Regions from separate parts of the Arthrobacter sp. 92 genome, predicted to be linked through region 1. Evidence: riboswitches for the same ligand, from Rfam matches in the RefSeq annotation. Region 1 holds a riboswitch; each other region holds the start of a gene.
The links. Region 1 has a riboswitch for thiamine pyrophosphate ahead of ACP4XC_RS15100 (bifunctional hydroxymethylpyrimidine kinase/phosphomethylpyrimidine kinase). Riboswitches for the same ligand answer to the same signal wherever they lie in the genome.
Positions count from the first base shown of each region.

Region 1 (7,329 bases):
TCCAGGACGATGTCGCTGGACTCGCCCTCGATGCCCAGCAGCGCGAAGCCGGGGGCGCGGCGCTTCTGCGAGGAGAGTGCGGCGTTGCCGAGGCCGCCCTGGCCGCCGGCAGCAGCGATGAACTCGGTGCCCTCGCCCACGAGGTCAGCCAGGACCTCGCCGTCCTTGGACTTCACAACCGTGCCCTCGGGCACCGGAAGGATCAGCGTTTCGCCCTTCTTGCCGCCGCGCCAGTCACCCATTCCGGGTCCGCCGTTGGTGGCGTGCCGGTGGGGGGCGTGGTGGTAATCCAGCAGCGTGGTGGTCTGGGGGTCAACGCGCAGGATGACGTCGCCGCCGTCGCCGCCGTTGCCGCCGTCGGGTCCGCCGAGGGGCTTGAATTTCTCCCGGTGGACGGAGACACAGCCGTGGCCGCCGGTACCGCCGGATACGTGCAGTACTACCCGGTCTACAAAGCTAGCCACGTGGATCTCCTCAGTGCTTTTTCCTGGACGTGCGAAGACGCCAAGATGATTGTAATGCGGTTAAAAGAACAGTGGAGCGGACCAAATGGCCCGCCCCACCGCTTCAAGAATTGCTGTTACTCTGCAGCTGCAGCAGCCACAATGTTCACGACTCGACGACCACGGCGGGTGCCGAACTCGACGGCGCCGGGGGTCAGAGCGAACAGGGTGTCGTCGCCGCCGCGGCCAACGCCGGCGCCCGGGTGGAAGTGGGTGCCGCGCTGGCGGACGATGATCTCGCCTGCGGAAACTACCTGGCCGCCGAAGCGCTTGACGCCGAGGTACTGGGCGTTGGAGTCACGGCCGTTGCGAGTGGAGCTCGCGCCTTTTTTATGTGCCATTTGAAATGCCTGCCTTAAAAATTCTGGGGAATCTGTTGAAAACCTGAACAGTAACGGGTGGTTACTTGATACCGGTGATCTTGACCTTGGTCAATTCCTGACGGTGACCCTGGCGCTTCTTGTAACCGGTCTTGTTCTTGAACTTCTGGATGACGATCTTCGGACCACGAAGGTCCTGGAGGATCTCAGCCGTAACCGTTACCTTAGCCAGATCCGCAGCTGCGGACGTGACCTTCTCGCCGTCGACCAGCAACAGGGCGGGCAGCTCAATGGTGCTGCCGGCTCCACCGGCGACGCGGTTCAGGGTAACGAAGTCTCCAACGGAAACCTTCTCTTGGCGGCCGCCTGCGCGGACAATCGCGTACACCACTGGGGAACTCACTTCTCTCGACGTTTATTACTAGATTTGCGTGCGGAACCTGGGTCCAAATTCTTTGGCTTGGCTCACGCTGTGCCTCAACGCCGGTGGATTCCCTTGGGAACCCATGAGCTATCCCCTGGACAAATCCGGCTCGTATTCCAAGCGGAGCGTCCTTGAGGTCATAACCCAAGTGTTGGCGTAAGCACCGAAGATCTAGAATACGCTAATTTTGCCTTCGGCCGCAAATGAGGCTGGTTCCGGATGATGTTACGTGATAGGCGCCACTGGATGCTGATCGCGTGTTGCCCTTACGGTTTCCGGAACCGTGCCCAACTATCCTACCGGCTTACCGCCTTGTTGGCGTCAGGCGTGAAGGCGCGGCGCGTCGAAGAAATCCACCTCGTACCGGCACGACTGCCTGAACGCCACGGTCATGGCTTGGCGCTCCGCCTCCGATGCCGACCGGGCGGCTGCATCGGTGAACAGGATCGCCTGCTGGGTCGCGGCGGCGAATGCCTCATCCGCATAGGTCCGGAGCCAGTCCGCGTAGGGGTGCCCGGCCGGGGCGCCCGCGGCCAGAAACTCCCCGTGCAAAGCGGCGCCGACTTCGGCGTAGAGCCAGAAGCACGGCAGCGCTGCAGCAACCAGCACCCCATAGCTGCCCGACACCGAGGCGGCGAGAAGGTGGTCCACATAGGACTTCGTGACGGGCCCCAGCTCGACGGTCACGGAGCGGGTGCTGAGCCAGCTGCGGTGCAGCTCGGATTCGACCTCCAGGCACTGCTGCGCGGACCGGGCCCAGAACAGCTGCTCCGCCTCGCTGGGCGCAATGGCCGCCGCGCGTGCCAGAACCCGGGAGTACCCGTTGAGGTAGAGGGCGTCCTGCGCGAGGTAATAGCCGAAGTGCTGCTCAGACAGAGTCCCCTCGGCAAGTCCCTTGATGAACTCCAGGCGGTAGATGGCATCCAGATCCGCCTGGGCTTCAGCGCGCAGGGCCCCGGCGAACTGCCCTTCGCCCCAGGCAACCTCGCTGGACTTCAGGTGGTGGAAGTGGTGGACGGGGCCGTTGCCGGATCCCACCTCCAGGAGCCCTGATTCGCGCAGCGCGCCCTGCAGCCACGGCTTGACCTCACGCAGGGCGGCCTCCCAGTCGCCCAGCCGCGCTTGAGCGGTGGCCATGGCGGAGGACAGGGAGCATCCGGTGCCATGGCTGTTGCGCGTGTTGACACGCTCGCCGCCCACCACCACCACATCCTGGCTGAGCAGTCCCCCGGTGTTCACCAGGGCATCCGGGCAATCATCGACGTCGAGATGGCCTCCCTTGACCAGCACGGTGGTGCCGGTCTGGCTCGCCAGCCGTTTGCCCTGGTCCAGGGCGGTTTCCCAGTCCCGGGCCTGCGGCTCGTTGAGGAGCATGGCGAGTTCGGCGAGGTTGGGGGTCACCAGGTCGGCCAGCGGCAGAAGATCCCGCAGTTCCGCTTCCGCGGCCTCCTGCAGGAGCCGGTCGCCGCTGGTGGCGACCATCACCGGGTCAAGGACCACGACGCCGGGCCGGGACTTTTCGAGCCAGCTGCGGACGGCGGCAATCACCGAGGAGTCGCCAAGCATTCCGATCTTGACGGCATCCACGCTGATGTCCTCGCTGATAGCCTCCAGCTGCGCGGTCAGGAACTCAGCCGGCGGGACGTGGACCGCCCGGACACCCTGGGTGTTCTGGGCAGTCAGGGCAGTGATGGCGGCCATGCCGTAGCCACCGTTGGCGGCGATGCTCTTCAGGTCGGCCTGGATTCCCGCGCCGCCAGAGGGGTCCGAGCCGGCGATGGCCAGCACCCGGGGAATGGACCGGAGCTCCCGGGGCGGTGTTGCAGGGGCGGCCGGAGCGGACGCGGGGGCGTCTGGGGAGCCGTGGAGCGGCAGGAACGATGAGGACAAAGGAGACATCCCTTCGCCGGTGCTAGCCGGACAGGTTCAACGGGTGTGAATCTCAGCCGGCCCTGTGCGCGGCACCCCGTGTCAGTTACCCAGCTTATCGCGTGGACGCGGGGACAGCGCGGGTGCGGCCCGGGACCGGTGAAATTCACCGGTCCCGGGCCGCACGCGCTCGTGGGAGTCCAGGTCCGTCAAGCCGTGGACTTGCTGGAGCTCCGACTTGCTGGAGCTCTGCCTTCTAAGGGCTCCGCCTTCCTAGAGTTCTGACGCGGGAACGCCTACGCCCAGGATGATCGGCTCGCTGGCCGGGGCCTTGGCTGCCGCATCCCTCTTTGCCGGTTCGGGAGCCTTTGCCTCGTGGGAGTGCCGTGCGGGGGCTGCCGGAGCCGTCTCGTGATGTTCCACGGACGTCTCGTTGGCTGCGCCCTGGGCGCGGCTGGCGCTCCGGTGGCGGCGGGGCCGCCGGGTCCTGCCCTGCACTGCCGTGTGATCGGAGTAGTCGCCCTCGTCGACGGGCGTGGCAGCGGCCCGGGCCGCGGGGGCCTGGGCAACCGGCGCCTCGGCTGCGGGGGCCAGCCGCTCCGCGGACGGAGCTATCGGTTCAGCGGGCGCGCCGAGGTGGGCGAATGCTTCAGCGAGCCGGTCCAGGGACAATGCGGGGGCCGGGGCCTGCGCTTCGCCGGCATGCTCAACGAACGGCAACGCGACTTTTTCGCCGCCGAATGTCAAGACCGCCGCGGGACGGCCGGCCGCGGCGTCGTCGGACCCGGGAGCCCGGGAGGGTGCGGTCTTCGACGGCGCGGGCTGGACCGGAGCTGCCTGGATGGGCGCCGGACGTCCGGCTGTCGAAGGGGCGGCCGCCCCTTCGCTGACAACCTCGGCAACAGCCGCTGACGCTGCACGGGCGGCGTCGGCGTCGTGCAGGTGCGCTGCGTGCGCCGCGGCAGCGATGTTTGCCAATGCAGCGCGGGTGGCTTCCGCCTTCGCGTGGCGCTCGGCATCCGTGAGCTCATGGTGGTCCTGTGCCTGCGGCAACGGAACAGCCTCAAGCCCGGGCTGGCCGCCCTTGCCGCGGCGGCGGCTCTTGCGCTCCGTGCGGGCGGCCGGCTGTTGCTGCGTTTCCGTCCGCTGAACATGGTGCTCGGCCGCCACCGTGTTGGCGCGACGGTGCTCCACAGGCTCGTCATGGGTGACGATCCCGCGGCCGGCGCACACTTCACACTGCTCACCGAAGACTTCCAGCAGACCCGTGCCCATCCGCTTACGCGTCATCTGCACGAGGCCCAGCGAGGTCACCTCGGCCACCTGGTGTTTGGTCCGGTCGCGTCCGAGGCACTCCACCATGCGGCGCAGCACGAGGTCGCGGTTGGATTCGAGCACCATGTCGATGAAGTCGATCACGATGATGCCGCCAATGTCGCGCAGGCGCAGCTGCCGGACGACTTCCTCGGCCGCTTCGAGGTTGTTCTTGGTGACGGTTTCCTCGAGGTTGCCGCCCGAGCCGGTGAACTTGCCGGTGTTGACGTCCACCACGGTCATGGCCTCGGTGCGGTCGATCACGAGGGAACCGCCGGAGGGCAGGAAGACCTTGCGGTCCAGCGCCTTGTGGATCTGCTCGTCGATGCGCCAGGCTGCGAAAATGTCCTGGTCCTTGGTCCACTTTTCGAGCCGGCCGACGAGGTCCGGGGCAACGTAGGTGACATAGGCCTCGATCGTGTCCCAGGCCTCCTCGCCGGAGACGATCAGCTTGGAGAAGTCCTCGTTGAAGACATCCCGGACCACCTTGATGGTGAGGTCGGGTTCGCCGTAGAGCAGTTCAGGGGCGAGGATCTTGGTGGAGGTGGCCTGGTTTTCGATCCCTTCCCACTGTGCGCGCAGGCGGTTGATGTCGTGCGTCAGCTCTTCCTCGGAGGCACCTTCGGCTGCTGTGCGGACGATAACGCCGGCGTCTTCCGGCAGGCGGTCCTTGAGGATCCGCTTCAGGCGGTTCCGTTCGACGTCGGGCAGCTTGCGGGAAATGCCGGTCATGGACCCGCCCGGCACGTACACGAGGTAGCGGCCGGGAAGGGAGATCTGGCTCGTGAGGCGGGCACCCTTATGGCCCACCGGGTCCTTGCTGACCTGGACCAGGACGGAGTCGCCGGACTTCAGCGCGTTTTCGATCCGGCGCTGCTTGCCCTCGAGGTGGACGGCTTCCCAGTTGACTTCACCGGCGTAGAGCACGGCGTTGCGGCCGCGTCCGATGTCCACGAAGGCCGCTTCCATCGACGGCAGCACGTTCTGGACCTTGCCCAGGTACACGTTGCCGATCAGGGAGTCCTGCTGGGTCTTGGACACGAAGTGCTCGGCCAGGACACCGTCCTCCAGGACACCGATCTGGATTCTGTCATCGCGCTGGCGGACGATCATCTGGCGGTCCACAGACTCGCGCCGCGCCAGGAACTCGGCCTCGGTGATGACAGTGCGGCGGCGGCCGGTGTCGCGGGATTCGCGGCGGCGCTGCTTCTTCGCCTCAAGCCTGGTGGAACCCTTGACGGACGTGACGCGGTTGTTGACCGGGGCCTCGGTGAGGGCGCGCGGCGCCCGGACCCTGGTCACCGTGTTGGGGGGATCGTTGTCCCCGCCGCCGGTCAGCTCCAGGTCCTGTTCGCCACGGCGACGACGGCGACGACGGCGCGACGTCACGCCGTCCTCCACAGTGGTAGCGGCTTCTTCGTCAGTTTCTTCCTCGACGGGCTCGCCTTCGGCGGCCTCGCCCCCGGGCTCGCGCTCGGTGACGCGGCTGCGACCCCGGCGTCCCCGGCTCCGGCGGCGACGGCGGCTGCCGGCGTCGTCGAGCTCGCCCTCCTCCTCGGTGTCCTCTTCGTCGGCTGCCTCCACTGCCGCCGGTGCGGCGGGGCGGACCACAGTGCTCAGGTCCGGGGCCTGGAAAATCATGGAGGTGACCGCGCCGGGTTCAAGGAAGAGCGACGGCGCTGCAGCAGCAGGTGCCTCGGCCGGCCTCCCCGCAACCTCTGCGCCGGGAACCTCTTCGGCGGGTGCGGACGGAACGGCTTCCGTGCCGGCCGCCGGAGCGCTTTCCTGGCCCGGCACCGCTTCCGTGGTCACCGGGGCGCCGGCCGCGGGTTCCTCCGTCGCGGTGGCCGGAGCGGGGACCGTCGCGGCGACGGCGGTTTTCGCGCGGCTGGCACGGCGCCGCACCGGCTTCTCTGCAGCGGGCTCCACGGCGGCGGGGGTTGTGTCCACAGCCTCGGCAGTTGCCGCGGGCTCAACACGGGCCCCGGCCTGCGCATTTTGCACATCCTGGGCAGCGGGTACGGAGGAATCGTCCGCGAAAGCCGGGAGAGGTTCGGCCGGTTCGGCCTTCTTCCGCGCACGGGTGCGGCGCACAGCCGGCTTGGCTTCCGGAGCAGCAGCACTGTCAGCCGGAGCCTCGCTGGCCCCGCCCGAGCCGGCCTCGGCGGCCGTCTTGCCTCCCTCGTCGGCGGCTGCGGCCTTGGGAGCGGCCTTGCGCCGTGTCCTGACCGCCCTCTTCGGAGCCTCTGGCGCCTGGGTGGTTTCGGTGGACTCGTTAGCAGCTGCTTCGTCGTTAACGGCTAGAACCTGGTCATTATCCATAAGTGGCAACACTCCTGCCCCTGACGCACCGCCACATTCGGCACCCATTGGGGCACATATTGTCAAAACCCGCAGGCATTGACAGAAGTCAATTGAGTACCCTCAGGTTCGCACCGGCAGTGGGGGTGCGGCAGCCCTGGAGGGCCGGCGGCAATGTTCTGAAACCCGTTGTTCGTCAATCACAACCAGGTGCCGTCCAATGGAATTGCGGGAACGTTGGGATCTCTGCATGGATCCGGATCATGCCCTGCTCATCATTGGCGGTCTTGGAACCAAGCCACCGGACCGGAATCCGAATGTGGATCGTCTTCCAGCCAGCTTCATTCTCTCACATGAGTGGTGAAAGCAGGTGGAAGGCGGCCGCGGAAACACGCCTTGGCACCGCCGGGATGCGCTGGCTGGGACACTCCCCCAGCCACCGGCGCTACAATCGGGGCGAGGAGTACTCGAGACAAAGGACACCACTTCCCATGCCCAGCATCTCCAATTCCGCTGCGGACGTCACGACGGAACGCGGCCCCCTGGCAGGGCCCGCGGCAGGCCACAGTCAGCCACCGCTGACCCGGGACAAGCCGTT
Region 1 is NZ_CP189863.1:3,254,255-3,261,583, forward strand. It holds gene obgE (GTPase ObgE) at 1-464, opposite strand, end outside; gene rpmA (50S ribosomal protein L27) at 581-844, opposite strand; gene rplU (50S ribosomal protein L21) at 906-1,214, opposite strand; gene ACP4XC_RS15100 (bifunctional hydroxymethylpyrimidine kinase/phosphomethylpyrimidine kinase) at 1,569-3,146, opposite strand; TPP riboswitch at 3,129-3,226, opposite strand; gene ACP4XC_RS15105 (Rne/Rng family ribonuclease) at 3,390-6,752, opposite strand; gene ACP4XC_RS15110 (vitamin K epoxide reductase family protein) at 7,223-7,329, shown strand, end outside.

Region 2 (7,329 bases), 430 kb from region 1:
GCTCGTCGGGGGCCGGCATGGTGCGCAGAATGCCGACCTTGCCCTGGAGCATGAGGTCCGCGGCGGCCATCCCGGTCATCAGTGAGATCTGGGCGTTCCAGTCTTCCACCGGAAGGGACGGGGCGGCATTGATCCGGTAGCCGCCGTCGGGCAGCTGTTCAATTTCCTGATCCGGCATATTCAGGCTGGCGCCTCCGCGCAGCCGTTCCAGTTCCACACGCTTGAGTCCCACTTCCTTCAACAGCTGGAGGACCGGCGGGGCAGCCCCGGCGTCGAGTTCGGCCTGGACCCCGTGATAACTCAGCTTCGCCCGGCTGCGGATCCGCGCCCGCCGCACGAGCACCGCCGAAACGTCGGCGCCGGCGTCGAGGTCGAACTCCCAAACAAACGCGGAGCAAAGCTGCCCGGCAAGCAGGCTTCCTGCTTGTTCACTAATGACTTCCGGGTGCAGCGGAATGCGTCCGTCCGGAGCATAAAATGTCTGGCCGCGGCGGCGGGTTTCGGCGTCGAGGGCGCTTCCGGGGGCCACGAAGGACGGGACGTCGGCGATGGCGTAGTACACCTTGTAGCCTTCGCCGGCCCGTTCGATGAAAAGGGCCTGGTCCAGGTCCGTGGACGACGCCGGGTCGATGGTAACGAAGTCGATGTCCGTCAGATCCAAGTCGGGCATCTTGTGTTCGGCAATGGCTGCCAGGGCATCCTGGAGGACGTCTGCGGGGAAGGGGCCCGGTAGCTCCAGCTCGGTGCGCAATGCCTTCAGGGCTTCGGCCAGCCGGTTGGTCTCTTCGTGGACGCTGGGGGACAGGCGATGGTGTGACACGAAAGTCAGATTAGCTCCATTTTCGCCATTAGTCTTGAAGGATGAGCACATCCCGGGCTGACACTGCTCCTTCCGACAGATTCGTGGCAGATCTCCTTGGCGTGATGGCTTATGGGGAGCTTTCGGCCTTCGAACGGTTCGCGGCCGATGCCAGGTATTCGCCCACCCTGCACGACCGGGCGGTCCTGGGCCGGATGGCCGTCACCGAGTTTCAACACTACGAACTGGTGAGCGCCAAGCTGGCTGAGATGGGTATCGATGCCGAAGACGCCATGCTCCCCTTCCAAACGTCCGTTGATCATTTTCACGAACGCACACGGCCGGGGGACTGGTACGAATCTTTGATGAAGGCGTACGTGATTGACACGGTGTCCGCTGATTTCTACCGTGAGATTTCCCGTTACGTGGATGCCGGCGCCCGCGCCGTCATCGAGCGCATCCAGGCTTCGGACGAGACGACGGATGTGCTCCGCGAGAGGCTCAGACGTGCCTTGGCCGACGATCCGCGCCTCGCCTCGCGGCTGGCACTGTGGGGCCGCCGGCTGCTCGGCGAAGCGCTGACCCAGGCACAACGGGTTGGTTCCGAGCACGCGTTCCTCAGCGCCCTGATCGGCGGCGCGGATGCGGCGGGAGCGAAAATCCTGGTGGGCGGCGTCATGGCTGGGCTGGCCGAGAAGCACGCCAGGCGCATGACGCAACTGGGGTTGACCGGTTAGAGCCGCGTCTGGCACCTGCGGGACGCCCTAGCTGCGCGGCGGACGCAACGGACACCGCCGCCGGATCAGGACCCCGCGGCGTCCAGCGCCTGCAGCAGCAAGCGGGCCGCCTCGGCCGGATCGTCGGCGTCGGTGATGGCACGGACAACCACAATGCGTTCGGCGCCGGCCGCAACCACCTGCTCGACATTGGTCAGGTCGATCCCGCCGATGGCAAACCAGGGGAGCACGCCTTCCACAGTTCCCACATCCGAGCGCCGGATTGCCTCCGCGGCGTACTTCACCAGATCCAGCCCGACGGCGGCGCGCCCGGGCTTCGTGGGGGTGGCCCAGACCGGGCCGACGCAGAAGTAGTCCAGCCCCTTCCTGCCCGGGGACGCCAGAATGGCGGCGTCCACTTGCTCGGCGGAATGCGTGGACAGGCCGATCACCGTGTTCTTGCCCAGCATTTTGCGGGCCGAGCTGAGGGGGATGTCCTTCTGCCCGATGTGGAACACCGGAGCCCCGGACAAGGATGCGATGTCCGCACGGTCGTTGACGGCCCACAACCGGCCGTGGCGCTGGGATGCGGACTGCAGCACCTCCAGCAGCTCGAGCTCTTCGGCGGCTTCGAGGTTCTTATCGCGGAGCTGGATGATGTCCACGCCGCCGGCGAATGCGGCGTCGACGAAGTCTGCGAAGTCTCCCCGGTCGCTGCGGGCATCAGTGCAGAGGTAGAGGCGGGCGGTGGTGTGGACGGCTTGCTCGGTCATGGAACCAGCCTAGTTCCTCTAAACTGGGGAGGTACCGCGGGAGCCCGCCGCAGCTGTCACAATTTGCTGCAGGGCTGAGAGGGCGTCAGAGCCGACCGCTTGACCTGATCCGGTTAGTACCGGCGTAGGGAAGGATGTGTATGAACCCCCAAACCAGCCGCACAGCTCCTGGGCAGGGAACCCCTGAATCCGCAAGCCCTGATTCCGCGGCGCCTGATTCCGCGGCGCCTGGTTCCGGACCGCTGCATGCGGACGTGGCGGTGATCGGTGGCGGCATCATCGGCCACGGAATCGCTTGGGAAGCCAGGCGTTCGGGACGGTCCGTTGTGGTGATCGACCATGCGCCGGGAACGGGAGCCAGCTGGGCGGCCGCCGGCATGCTGGCACCTGTGAGCGAACTCCACTACCAGGAGGAAGACCTCCTGGGTCTCATGCTTGAGTCATCCAGGCTGTGGCCGGCGTTCGCAGCCAGCCTCGCCTCGCCGCCGGCCGCCGGATCTCCGGACCAGCAGGCGGCGGAGACCGGATACCGGACGACGTCGACCCTGGCGGTGGGTGCCGACGCCGCGGACCGCCGCACCCTCGCCGACCTCCGCGCGGTCCAGCAGGAGCACGGCCTCACGGTTGAACCACTGACCATCCGCGAGGCCAGATCCCGGGAACCGTTGCTGAGCCCGGGCATCTCCTGCGCCTTCGACATCCCCGCCGACCACCAGGTGGATCCCCGGAAGCTCCTGGCCCGGATCGCCGGGGCCCTGGCGGAGCACGCGCAAACGTCCCGGGTTTCCGGCGCTGCCGACGGCTACGCCGTCCGGGACAGGGCCGTTGGACTTCTCTGGGATGACGGCCGCGTCAGCGGCGTCCGCCTTGCCGGCGGAGGCGCCGTGCACGCCACCGAAACCATCGTGGCCAACGGTCTTGAGGCGGGCTCACTCGACGGGTTGCCCGAGGGGCTCAACCTGCCGCTGCGGCCTGTTTACGGCGACATCCTCCGTCTCCGTGTCCCGGAGCACCTGCAGCCGCTGCTGACCTCCACCGTGCGCGGCATGGTCCACGGAATTCCCGTCTACATCGTTCCCCGGCTGGATGGCACGGTGGTCATCGGAGCAACCCAGCGGGAAGACCAGCCAGCCGGGTCCGCGCGGACCGGTGCGGGGCGGGCCGGGGCGTCGCACGCCACGGTCTCCGCGGGAGGCGTCTACCAACTTCTCCGCGACGCCCAGGTGCTGGTTCCCGCCGTCGCGGAACTGGAACTTCTGGAATCCACGGCACGGGCCCGTCCCGGCACGCCGGACAATGCGCCGCTGCTGGGCCGCGTCCCAGACGCCCGCGGCACCGACATTCCGGGACTCATCATTGCCACCGGCTTTTTCCGCCACGGAGTCCTGCTGACCCCCGTGGCGGCCGCGATCTGCCGGCAACTGATGGACGGCACGGGGGATCCCCGGTGGGCGAATTTCCATCCCGGGCGCTTCCGCGCGGGAACCGGGTCGAAACACCCGGCCGCAGTATCCGCAGGCAGCGCCACACTTGACCCGAACAAGGAAACAGCATGAACATCAAACTCAACGGATCGGTTCACACCGTGGACGACGGCGCATCGGTCACCACCCTCATCAGCCAGGTCACCGGCCGGAACCTTGCGGCCGACGGACAAGCAGCCGACGGCAGGAAGCTTGGGGTGGCTGTGGCCCGTAATTCAGAGGTGGTGCCCCGCAGCCAGTGGTTCGTCACCATGCTCGACGAGGGCGACGACGTCGAGCTCGTTACAGCAGTACAGGGAGGTTGAGCACCATGACAGGAACCACGGCTGCCGGAGCCATGCGCGCCGCCGGGCAGGTAATGGCCGATCCGTTCGTAGTGGACGGCGTTTCGCTGGGGTCCCGGCTGATTATGGGCACGGGCGGGGCGCCGAGCCTGGACGGGCTGGGCGCGGCCCTGGTGGCGTCGGGCACTGAACTGACCACCGTGGCCATGCGCCGCTACTCGCCAGCCGAGACCGGATCCCTCTTCCAGCTCCTGGTGGACCACAAGATCCGGGTGCTGCCCAACACGGCCGGCTGCTTCACGGCCAAGGACGCCGTGATGACGGCGGAGCTGGCCCGGGAAGCGCTGGAAACTGACTGGGTGAAGCTGGAGGTGATCGCCGATGAGCACACACTCCTGCCGGATGCCGTGGAACTGGTGGACGCCACCGAACAGCTCGTCAACCGCGGCTTCAAGGTCTTCGCCTACACCAACGATGATCCAGTGCTGGCGCTAAGGCTTGAAAACCTCGGCGCCACCGCTGTGATGCCGCTGGGGGCACCCATTGGCACCGGACTGGGCATCCTGAACCCGCACAACATTGAGCTGATCGTGGCGAGGGCGTCCGTGCCGGTGGTGCTGGATGCCGGGATCGGCACCGCCTCCGACGCGGCGCTCGCCATGGAGTTGGGCTGCGATGCGGTGCTGCTGGCCACGGCTGTCACCCGTGCGCAAAACCCGGCGGTGATGGGGGAGGCCTTCAAACACGCTGTTATCGCAGGTAGGCTGGCGAAAGCGGCCGGCCGGATTCCGCGCCGTGAGCACGCATTGGCCTCGTCCGCCATGGAGGGCCGCGCGGAATTCCTTTAATTCCGTCTGGCCGCGGCGGCCCGGCCATGCTCTGACCATTCCAAGGAGCCAGCAGTGACCGGCAAGGAAGACATTCTCACCCGAGCGCAGATCGACGCCGCCCTCGAAGACCTTCCCGACTGGAGGTACCGGCTGGGCGGCCTGGTCACGGCCTACAAAGCGCCGACGGCGGCTGCCGCGCTCAAGCTGATCGCCGCCGTCGGACGCCTCGCCGAAGAGCAGAACCACCACCCGGACCTCGACTGGCGTTACAACCGGGTGTTCATCCGGCTCAGTTCACACGACGCCGGGGGTGAGGTGACCGCGCGTGATGTCTCTGCCGCTGCGGCGGCCAGTGCCGCGGCAGCCGCAGCCGGGGCGAGCGCCGAGCCGGGACTATACCGGACGGTGGAGATTGCGGTCGACACCGCGAACCCGGCCGAGATCTCCGAAGTCTGGCGCACCGCGCTGGGCTACCGGAAGGGCCGGTTCGGGGACCTCGAAGACCCGTACGGCCGCGGACCGGGCCTCTGGTTCCAGGAGACCCGGACTCCCGACGACAACCGGATCCACCTGGACATCCACAGGAGCAAGGCCGAATCCGGCCCTGTCCTGGAGAAAATTGCAGACACCAACGCCTTAATGAACCGCGACCACGCACCCAGCTGGGTGGTGGTCACGGATGCGCAGGGAAACCGGTTGTGCCTGTGCACCGAAGAGGGGCACCAGCCGGATCCGCGCCAGGGCTAGAGGCGCCAGGGCTAGAGCCTGAGCGCCGCCGTCAGCTGCTGCGTGTCATAGCGCGAACGGGTGCGCCCAAGGTAGATGGCGGTCCCGACGGCGGCTCCAGTTCCCAGGACCATGGGCACTACCCACGGAATCCACGTGAGGCCCGGCTGGTAGCTGAGCCCGGCCGCGTTGAGAATGATCCAGCTCAGCGCCCCCACCGCCGTCGCGACGCCGGCTGGCACAGCCATGCCGTACTTGGCATGGCGGCGGTCGTTGGCCCACACCACAAACCCGGCGGCAACAGTGACCAGGGTGACCACAACGAGGGAAAGCATTTAAACTCCTTGCTGCCCCGCCGGATGGCGGGCCGGGGTGGGAACAGGTGCTGGCCGGATGGCGGGCGGGTGTGGGTTAGAGCTGGCCGAACCCGACGCGGCGCGCTTCTTCTGCCCCGATTTCGACATAGCCAAGGACATTCGTGGGAATGATGATCAGCCGGCCTTTTTCGTCGGTCAGGCGCAGCTCGGTGCCCTTGGACAGGGCCTCCTCGACGACCTTTGCAACGGCGCCAGCATCCTGAGCAGATTCCAGCACAATTTCACGGCCAATGTTCTGAATGCCGATCTTTACTTCCACAGCGAGGCCTCCCAGCCAATCAAGTTCCGAATGAATTCCGAAGGTAGTCTCTATTTGTAGTCTAGGTTTCTTTGGGGAAGCGACTGATTCCGCGCCAAGCTAAACGGTAGATCAGGTCACTGGCCACATCGAGGTCCAGGTTCCCGTCGGTTTCCAGCCAATAACGTGCGCTGACCTGGGCCATTCCGGCCAGGCCGCGGCCCAGCAGCTGTGCTTCGAGCATGGGGAGTTTGGTGTCCTCGGCAATGACCTGGGCGATTGCGTCGGCAAAAGTCTTATTGAACGTCTCCAGCCGGGAGCTGACATCCGGATCGTTAATCAGGTCGGACTCGAACACAAGACGGTGCGCCTGGTCGTCGCTGTCGATAAACCGGTAATAGGCGCGCATTACTGCCTGAACGCGTTCGTCATTGTCCGTGGTGGAGTTCAACGCCCCCATCATGAGCTCGGTCAAAGCACTGAGGTGGCTGTCCAAAAGGGCGAGGTAAAGCTCGCGTTTGGACGGGAAATGCTGATACAGAACCGGTTTGCTCACGTGGGCGGTCTCGGCGATCTCGTCCATGGCGGCGCCATGGTAACCGTTGGCGACAAACACTTCCTGCGCCGCGGCAAGAAGCTGGGCGCGGCGTTCGTCGCGGGGGAGCCGGGCCGAACGCGTGCCGCCGGTCCGTGCCGGTGCGGCCGCAGCCTTTTCGGCCGGTGTCCGTTCAACCGGTGCATGATGAACCACTTTTGGCCTTCTTTCACTTGCAGCTACCTACACTTTACGCGCGGGTAATATGACCTGGCGGCATCTTCAGGCATACATTGAAGTATGGCTTCAACGATTACTGCAAGCGCCCTCCCTGCAACCCTGGAACCACTCGTGGAACCGGCGGCGGGACTGAGCCCTGATGAGGTGGAGCGATACTCCCGGCACCTCATCATTCCCGAGATCGGAACGATAGGTCAGCGCCGGCTCAAGAACGCGAAAGTGCTGGTCATCGGGGCCGGCGGGCTGGGCTCACCCGCGCTCCTGTACCTGGCTGCCGCGGGTGTGGGCACCCTGGGCATCATTGATGACGACGCCGTGGACCTGAGC
Region 2 is NZ_CP189863.1:3,682,993-3,690,321, reverse strand. It holds gene ACP4XC_RS17090 (RNB domain-containing ribonuclease) at 1-820, opposite strand, end outside; gene ACP4XC_RS17085 (ferritin-like fold-containing protein) at 862-1,536, shown strand; gene thiE (thiamine phosphate synthase) at 1,602-2,288, opposite strand; TPP riboswitch at 2,315-2,436, shown strand; gene thiO (glycine oxidase ThiO) at 2,429-3,844, shown strand; gene thiS (sulfur carrier protein ThiS) at 3,841-4,077, shown strand; gene ACP4XC_RS17065 (thiazole synthase) at 4,083-4,904, shown strand; gene ACP4XC_RS17060 (4a-hydroxytetrahydrobiopterin dehydratase) at 4,959-5,633, shown strand; gene ACP4XC_RS17055 (hypothetical protein) at 5,645-5,947, opposite strand; gene ACP4XC_RS17050 (DUF3107 domain-containing protein) at 6,024-6,248, opposite strand; gene ACP4XC_RS17045 (TetR/AcrR family transcriptional regulator) at 6,310-6,978, opposite strand; gene moeB (molybdopterin-synthase adenylyltransferase MoeB) at 7,063-7,329, shown strand, end outside.
Region 2: it holds a riboswitch for thiamine pyrophosphate, as region 1 does, so the genes downstream of both, thiO (glycine oxidase ThiO) here and ACP4XC_RS15100 (bifunctional hydroxymethylpyrimidine kinase/phosphomethylpyrimidine kinase) in region 1, are expected to answer to the same signal.

Region 3 (7,329 bases), 1.4 Mb from region 1:
CAGCAGACGGGTGACCAGGCGCCGATAGGAGGACAGGGTGCCGAACAACGAAGAAGGGCCCGAGGTCGGCCAGCGGTTCCAAGCCTGCGTCCGGTAGCTCTCAAACCCGGTTTCCACGCCGTTCCAGTACGGGGAGTTGGCGCTGAGGGCGGTCAGCACGGCCAGCTTGTCGCGCACGCGGTCCAGCACCGCCACTCCCTCGTCCTGGGACTCGATGAAGGTGTGGACGTGGAAACCACAGGTCAGCTGCTCGTGGACGGTCAGCCCGAACCGTTCCTGCATGGTGGCGTATCGCGGGTTTGGGGTGGTGTGTGTGGTTGACGGCACGGGCGACGTCGCAAGGGCGGCCACCCGGGCGCCGTGTTTCCGCGCCGCCTCGTCCGCCAATGCCCGCCCCTGCCGGATCTGCTGCAACAGCTCGGCGTAGTCCAGGCACGGCTTCGTTTGGGTCTCTATCTGCTCGAGCTTCAGTTCGGCAGTCAGGCCGGAGGCCTCGTGTCGCGTGGTTTGATCGTGGGGATCGGGGATCCGGGGTCTGTCCGGGGCGTCGTCCGCGGCGAGCTTCCGTCCAGTTAACAAGGCGTCCGCCAGCGCCAGCGGCTCCCCGCTCACGGGGTCCACGATCAGCAGCTCTTCCTCAACCCCGAAAGTTCGCATGCATACATTCTGCCCCTTGCGCTGCGTGTTAGACAGGCATCGTAACGCAAGTACACGGAGCTACAGGGGGCCACTGGCGCCCCCTCAGACACGCCGCCCGGGGTAAGGGATCCTTGGTGCCGTCAGACGATTCAGTCTTGGAAATACTCGATTTTCGCGCCGATGGTGTTGAGACGCTCGGCCAGATCCTCGTACCCGCGCTCGATCACATAGATGTTGCGCAGCTCGGATACCCCGCGGGCGGCGAGCATGGCCAGCAGGAGGCAGGCCGCCGGGCGCAGTGCCGGCGGGCAACCCACCTCGGCCGCACGCCATTTGGTGGGTCCGTTGACATAGATGCGGTGCGGGTCCAGCAGTTGGACCTGGGCGCCCAGCTTGTTCAGCTCGGTCAGGTAGATGGCCCGGTTCTCGTAGACCCAGTCGTGGATCATCGTCTGGCCGTGAGCGTTGCCGGCAATGACCGCGAAGAACGGCAGGTTGTCGATGTTCAGGCCCGGGAACGGCATGGGGTGGATCTTGTCCTCGGGGGCGCGGAGCTCGGAGGGCTTGGTGGTGACGTCCACCAGCCGGGTGCGGCCGTTCCGGGCGAAATACTCCCCGGAGATCTCCAGCGCCTGGCCCATCTGTGCCAGGGTGGCCAGCTCGATCTCCATGAACTCGATGGGCACGCGGCGGATGGTGACCTCCGAGTGGGTGACGATGCCCGCGGTGATCAGGCTCATCGCTTCGATCGGGTCCTCGGACGGGAAGTATTCGATGTCCACGTCGATGGACGGGCGCCCGGTGATCTTCAGCGTGGTGGTGCCCACCCCGTCGATCTCCACGCCCAGCCGCTGGAGGTAGAAGCAGAGATCCTGCACCATGTAGTTGGGGCTGGCATTGCGGATGACCGTGGTGCCCGGCCGGTGGGCGGCCGCCATGATGGCGTTTTCAGTAACGGTATCGCCCCGCTCGCTGAGCACAAACGTGCGGTCGTTGCCGTCCGACGGCGGCGCCTGCACCGCATAGAAGCCGGACTTCGCCTCGACGGACAGCCCGAACTGGCGAAGCGCCTGCATGTGCGGCTGCACCGTGCGGGTGCCCAGGTCGCAGCCGCCAGCATACGGAAGGCGGTACTCGGCCGACTCGTCCAGGAGGGGGCCCAGCAGCATGATCACGCTGCGGGTCCGGCGGGCTGCCTCCACGTCCATGGCATCAAGGTCCAGGACGGCCGGGCGGCGGATCTGCAGATCGTTGGCGTTGAGCCATGTGCATTCGACGCCGATGCTGGTCAGCACCTCCACGATCCGGTTCACTTCCTCGATCCGCGCAAGCCGGCGCAGCGTGGTGGTGCCGCGGTTGATGAGGCTTGCGCACAGCAGGGCCACCCCGGCGTTTTTGCTCGTATTCACGTCCACGGAACCGGAGAGTGTCCGGCCGCCCTCCACCCGCAGGTGAGTCATGGCAGGGCGGCCCACCTTGACGATGGTCCGGCCCACGATGGTCTCCAGCCGCTGAATCATCTTGAGGCTGAGGTTCTGTTTGCCTTGTTCCATTCGGGCAATGGCGCTTTGGCTGGTGCCCAGCTCGGCCGCCAGTTGGCCCTGGGTCCAGCCCTTCTCCCCCCGGGCATCGCGGAGCAGCACGCCTACGTGTTCAGCAGTCTCTTGAGTCATCCGAGAAAAATATCATGGGTGAGCTATTCCGCCCGGACGGAAGCGCCGAATTGCCGCCAACGTCACAGAATATTCATCCTGTGCGATAAATGCCTGCTACTGCCGCACCAGAAAGACCAGATTCCAGGTGCCCGCCCCGGCGGCGGCACTGTAGGCGGCGGATGCAATCGCCAGTCCGCCAAGCACCACCCAGAGGTCGAGGCGGCTGTACGTTGACTCCCGCGCCCAGGTGCGCCGGGCACCTCCAAAACCTCTCGCCTCCATGGTGACGGCGAGCCGGGAAGCGCGCCGGATCGCCTGGACCATCAGCCCGAAGCTCTGCCCGAGGGTGGCGCGGATCCGCTGGAACGGGTTGCCGCGCGAACCCACTCCGCGGGCGCGGCGGGCCATGCCGATGGTTTGCCATTCCTCAGCCATGAGTCCCACCAGCCGCATGGCGGCGAGCGTTCCCAAGACAAAGCGGTGCGGCAGTTTCGCCTTCTGGGCGAGCGCATCGGCCAGGTCTGTGGGGTCCGTACAACTCATGAGCAGGACGGCGGGCAAGGCGATCGCCAGGCCGCGGAGGAGGAATCCCACCCCAAGCTCAAGGGAACCGGAGCTGATGGACCAAATGCCGACGTCGAGCAGTATTCTTCCCCTGTCCGGCGCCAGGATGGCGGTGCTCCAGCCACCCAAGGCCGCGGCGAGGATCAAAGGCCAACCGCGCTGCCACAGCAACTGCACGGTCAGCCCGGCCAGCGGAAAAAGCAGCAGTTCACCGGCGAGCGCCACCGACGCCGACACCCAGTCGATCGACAGCGCCAGCACCAGGGTGATCAGCACGACGGCGGCGAACTTGGCCAGCGGGTTGGCGCGCGTGAGGAGGGCGCTGTTGCCCCGCAGGGTCAGGGCCTCCCTCACAGCGGACTCACCCCCGGATTCGTGAGCTCGGGTGCGCCGCGCTCCGGGGAGCCCAGTTTCAGCTCGGTGCCGCCGAGCACGGCGGTGAACTCCTGGTCGTGGGTGACGGAAACCACGGCGGTGCCGCCGTCCAGGAGCTCCGAGAGGAAGGATGCCAGTTCCGCCCAGGTGTTGGCGTCCTGGCCGAAGGTGGGTTCGTCCAGGACCAGCACCTGCGGGTGCGCCGCGAGGACCGTGGCCACCGAAAGCCGGCGTTTCTCGCCGCCGGAAAGTGTGTAGGGGTTGGCGTCCACCAGGGAGGCCAGCCGGAGCCGCTCCAGCAGTTCGTCCACGCGCTCCTCGCCGTGGCCCAGGTGCCGGGGTCCGAACATCAGCTCGTCCAGGACCCTGCCGGTGACGAACTGGTGTTCGGGCTCCTGGAACACCGTGCCGATCCGCGAGATCAGCTGTTCGGCCCGCCACTTGTAGGGATCGATGCCCGCACCCGTGCTGAGATCCACCGTGGCGGACACCTTGCCCGCCACCGGCTCAAGCAGTCCGGCGAGGGTCAGTGCGAACGTGGATTTTCCCGAACCGTTCGGCCCGGTGATGGTCAGCGCGTGGCCGGCGCGGACCTGGGCTGCTATGCCGGACTGGACCGGCGAGGGCGGGACTGTGGTGAAACCGCGGCGGCGGGGCCTTTCCCGGGAGACGGCCAACTGCTCCGTTGCAAGCAGCAGCGCACCGGCGTCGGGCTCCCCGCCGGTGCCGGACCGCTGGGTGCCGGACCCCTGACCGCCGGCGTCCGCGCCTGAGCGGCCACGGGTGGCCGGCACGTACCCGGGCACCCAGACTCCGGCGGCGGTGAGCATATCCCTGGCCTGTTCCAGCACCTGGTCGGGACTGCCGTCGATCAGCACCGCGGGGTCCGTGGAGGATCCCGGCTGCAGGACCACGATCCGGTCCACGAGGTCCTTCCACACGCCCACCCGGTGTTCCACCACCACCAGTGTGGCCCCGGCCTTGTCCAGGCAGCGGCCCACGGCGTCACGGACCTCCAGGACACCGACGGGGTCGAGATTGGCGGTGGGCTCGTCGAGCAGGATCAGTCCGGGGCGCATCGCCAGGATTCCCGCGAGCGCCAGGCGCTGCTTCTGGCCGCCCGAAAGGGCCGACGTCGGGTGGTCCAGCGAAAGGTGGGCAAGCCCGACGTCGTCGAGTGCTTCATGCACGCGCTTCCAGATTTCCTCGCGGGGCACGGAGAGGTTTTCCGCGCCGAAGGCCACGTCGTCGCCCAGGCGTGAGAGCACCACCTGGGTTTCGGGATCCTGCTGCATTAGCCCGGCGCGGCCGCGCTGGGCGCGAGGGGGCGCCCCATCGATCAGGAGGCTGCCGGTTTCGTCCGCATCCTCCGGGTCCCCGCCGGCCGCCCCGTGGGAGCCGGCGGCACTGTCCCCGAGGACCCCAGCCAGGGCGTGCAGGAGCGTGGACTTGCCCGCCCCCGAGGGGCCCAGCAGCAGCACCCGTTCGCCCGGACGGATGTCCAGGTCAAGGGCGCGGACAGCAGGACGGGGCCGGCCGGCGTGGCGCCAGCCCCAACCGCGTGCCGCGACTGCTGCCGGGCGGACACCGGCGTCGTGGGAGCTCATCAGGAGAAGACGGGCTCCGTTGCTGCCTTGCGGGAAGCGAAGGAGCTCAGCACGCCGGTCCTGGCGAGGCCACGGGTGGCAACCCATGAGACGGCACCGGCAATAACGGCGCCGGAGATGGCGCAGAACACGATGTAGGCGAGCTTGTCACCGGCTTCGTAGGCAATATTCCAGCCCCAGGGCATGAAGGAGTCGTTGAGGCCGCAGAAGAGGCCGGCGCCTGCGCCAGCCAGCAGGGAAACCGGCAGGTTGAACCGCTTGTAAATGAACGCCGCGAACACCAGTTCGGCGCCCAGGCCCTGCAGAACGCCGGAGATCAGCACCGTGGTGCCGTACTGCGAGCCCATGATCAGCTCGCCCGTGGCGGCCACGGTTTCGCAGAACAGCGCGGCGCCGGGCTTACGGACAATGAGCATGCCCAGGATGGCCGGAATCATCCAGCCGCCGGCGTAGAGCCCTGTCAGCGGCGGGTAAAGCGCGTTGACAGGCGTGGAGATCACGTTGGCGCCCTGGTCCCAGGCCCAGAAAATGACGCCGCCGGCCACGGCGGCGAGGGCGGCCACCACAATGTCCACCACCCGCCAGTTGTATTTGCTGCCGGTCAGCGTCTGCTTTGCAGAAATGTCAGTCATGTCTTCCTCCTGAAGTACAGGAGGGGAGAGTGTTCCCCGGCTTTGTCGCGGCGTTGCCGCCTGCTACCGGACACTCTGAGAACTCGACTCCCTTGCGCCGGTACTAGCCGGATCAGGTTCGAGGGTCTGCGGCTGTCCGCACTCTCAGCGCCCATCCACGGTTTCCTTGGATTGCTCCAGTGATGCCCGACGGCGGCGCTCCCCTGTCGTATCAAATCGCCCTTATGGGCGGTGCTCAGTTTACACCTGAATGACCTGTGATTCCCGGGCCGGCAGTCACAATCCGGCGGCGGTTTTCCTGGGCTTCGGTTCGGATGCTGCTGCAGCCATGGCATCAAACGACGTGGCCGAGCCAGGTGCTGCCAGAGCCCTTGGTCCCGCTCCAGGCGCCAACTGGTGGTCGAGGCGTTGGCGGGAATCCTCTCACGGATGCCGTTAGGCTAGGGAAAGCCCTGTTCCCCTCACAAGGAGTTCCTGTATGAACATCTTCATCAAGCTGCTTGGCACCGGAGTCAGCCTCCTGGCAGGCTTCGCCGGCACAAAGCTCGTGGACACCATCTGGGAAAAGAGCACCGGCAAGAAGCCCCCGAAGGGCGGCAAGGACGATGTTCCCACCACGCTCCGCTCCGCCCTGACGTTCGCCCTGATCTCGGCATCGGTCAGCGCGGTCATCCAGGTGCTCGCCAACCGCGGCACCCAGCGGGCCATCACCCGCTTCGCCAAGACCCAGGACATCGTCTAACCCGCAGGGTCAGGCCTCATCCTCGAGGCCCTGCTTATCTGCTGCCCGCTGCACCACGGCCTCCAGCTCATCGGTGGTGAGCAGTTCCTTGTGCAGGTGCTTGGTGCGGTAGCCCGCGCGGCCCACCATGTGAGCGGACACGGGTACGGTGAGCAGCTGGAAGATCCACGCCAGCAGAAGCACGGGCCATACCCACCAGGACCGCAGTTGAAGGCCCACCGCGGCCAGCAGCAGGAACAACCCCAGCACCTGCGGTTTGGTGGCCGCGTGCATCCGGCTCATGAGGTCCGGGAAGCGCAGCAGCCCGATGGCCGCGCCCAGGGACAGCACCGCGCCGCCCACCATAAAGACGGCCGAAACCGCATCAATCAGCCAGTCCATGCTCACTGCCTCAGGATTCATTGGGGTGGTCCCGCCTGTCCGCAACGAACCGCGCAACCGTCACCGAGCCGATGAAGCCGATGATGGACAGCGCCACCAGCAGCATCAGGTTGTTCAGGTGCCTGTTCACCGCCATGTCGATGCAGAGCGCCGCGCCGATGATGGCCAGCAGGACATCGGAGGCGAGGACGCGGTCCAGCAGCGATGGTCCGATGGCGATCCGCACAATTGCACCGGCCGCAGCCAGGGACAGGATTACGGCCGTTATGGCCAGGACAAGCTGCATCACGCGCCTGCTTCCTCCTTCAGTGCCAGAAGTTCTTCCTTGCTGCCCATAACCCTGATCAGCCCGGCCTCGGTGTCGCGGACCTCCTTGCGGAGCGCCACCACGTCCTCGGCGTTCCGCACGTTCAGCCCATGGATGTACAGCGTGGAGGTGGAGCGGTCCACTTCCACCACGAGCGAACCCGGGATCAGCGAGATCACGTGGCCGGTGGCCGTTACCATCAGGTCCGAGTGGCTTCTGAGCTGAACGGCAACGACGGCGTTGTTCACCTTGGGTCCGCGGACCACCGCCAGGTAAAACACCTGGAAGCTGGCCGCCACCACCTTGGTCAGGAAAAGCAGGGCGAACGGCACGGCATGCACGATGCTGAAGCGGCCGCCCAGCTCCACCGGCGGAAGATAGAAGAGCCTGGCCACCACGATCGCAATGAGGGCGCCGAAGAGCGCGT
Region 3 is NZ_CP189863.1:4,631,920-4,639,248, forward strand. It holds gene ACP4XC_RS21605 (glutamate--cysteine ligase 2) at 1-657, opposite strand, end outside; gene ACP4XC_RS21610 (UDP-N-acetylglucosamine 1-carboxyvinyltransferase) at 789-2,312, opposite strand; gene ACP4XC_RS21615 (energy-coupling factor transporter transmembrane component T family protein) at 2,409-3,212, opposite strand; gene ACP4XC_RS21620 (ABC transporter ATP-binding protein) at 3,209-4,840, opposite strand; gene ACP4XC_RS21625 (ECF transporter S component) at 4,840-5,472, opposite strand; TPP riboswitch at 5,544-5,687, opposite strand; gene ACP4XC_RS21630 (DUF4235 domain-containing protein) at 5,951-6,214, shown strand; gene mnhG (monovalent cation/H(+) antiporter subunit G) at 6,224-6,616, opposite strand; gene ACP4XC_RS21640 (monovalent cation/H+ antiporter complex subunit F) at 6,606-6,881, opposite strand; gene ACP4XC_RS21645 (Na+/H+ antiporter subunit E) at 6,881-7,329, opposite strand, start outside.
Region 3: it holds a riboswitch for thiamine pyrophosphate, as region 1 does, so the genes downstream of both, ACP4XC_RS21625 (ECF transporter S component) here and ACP4XC_RS15100 (bifunctional hydroxymethylpyrimidine kinase/phosphomethylpyrimidine kinase) in region 1, are expected to answer to the same signal.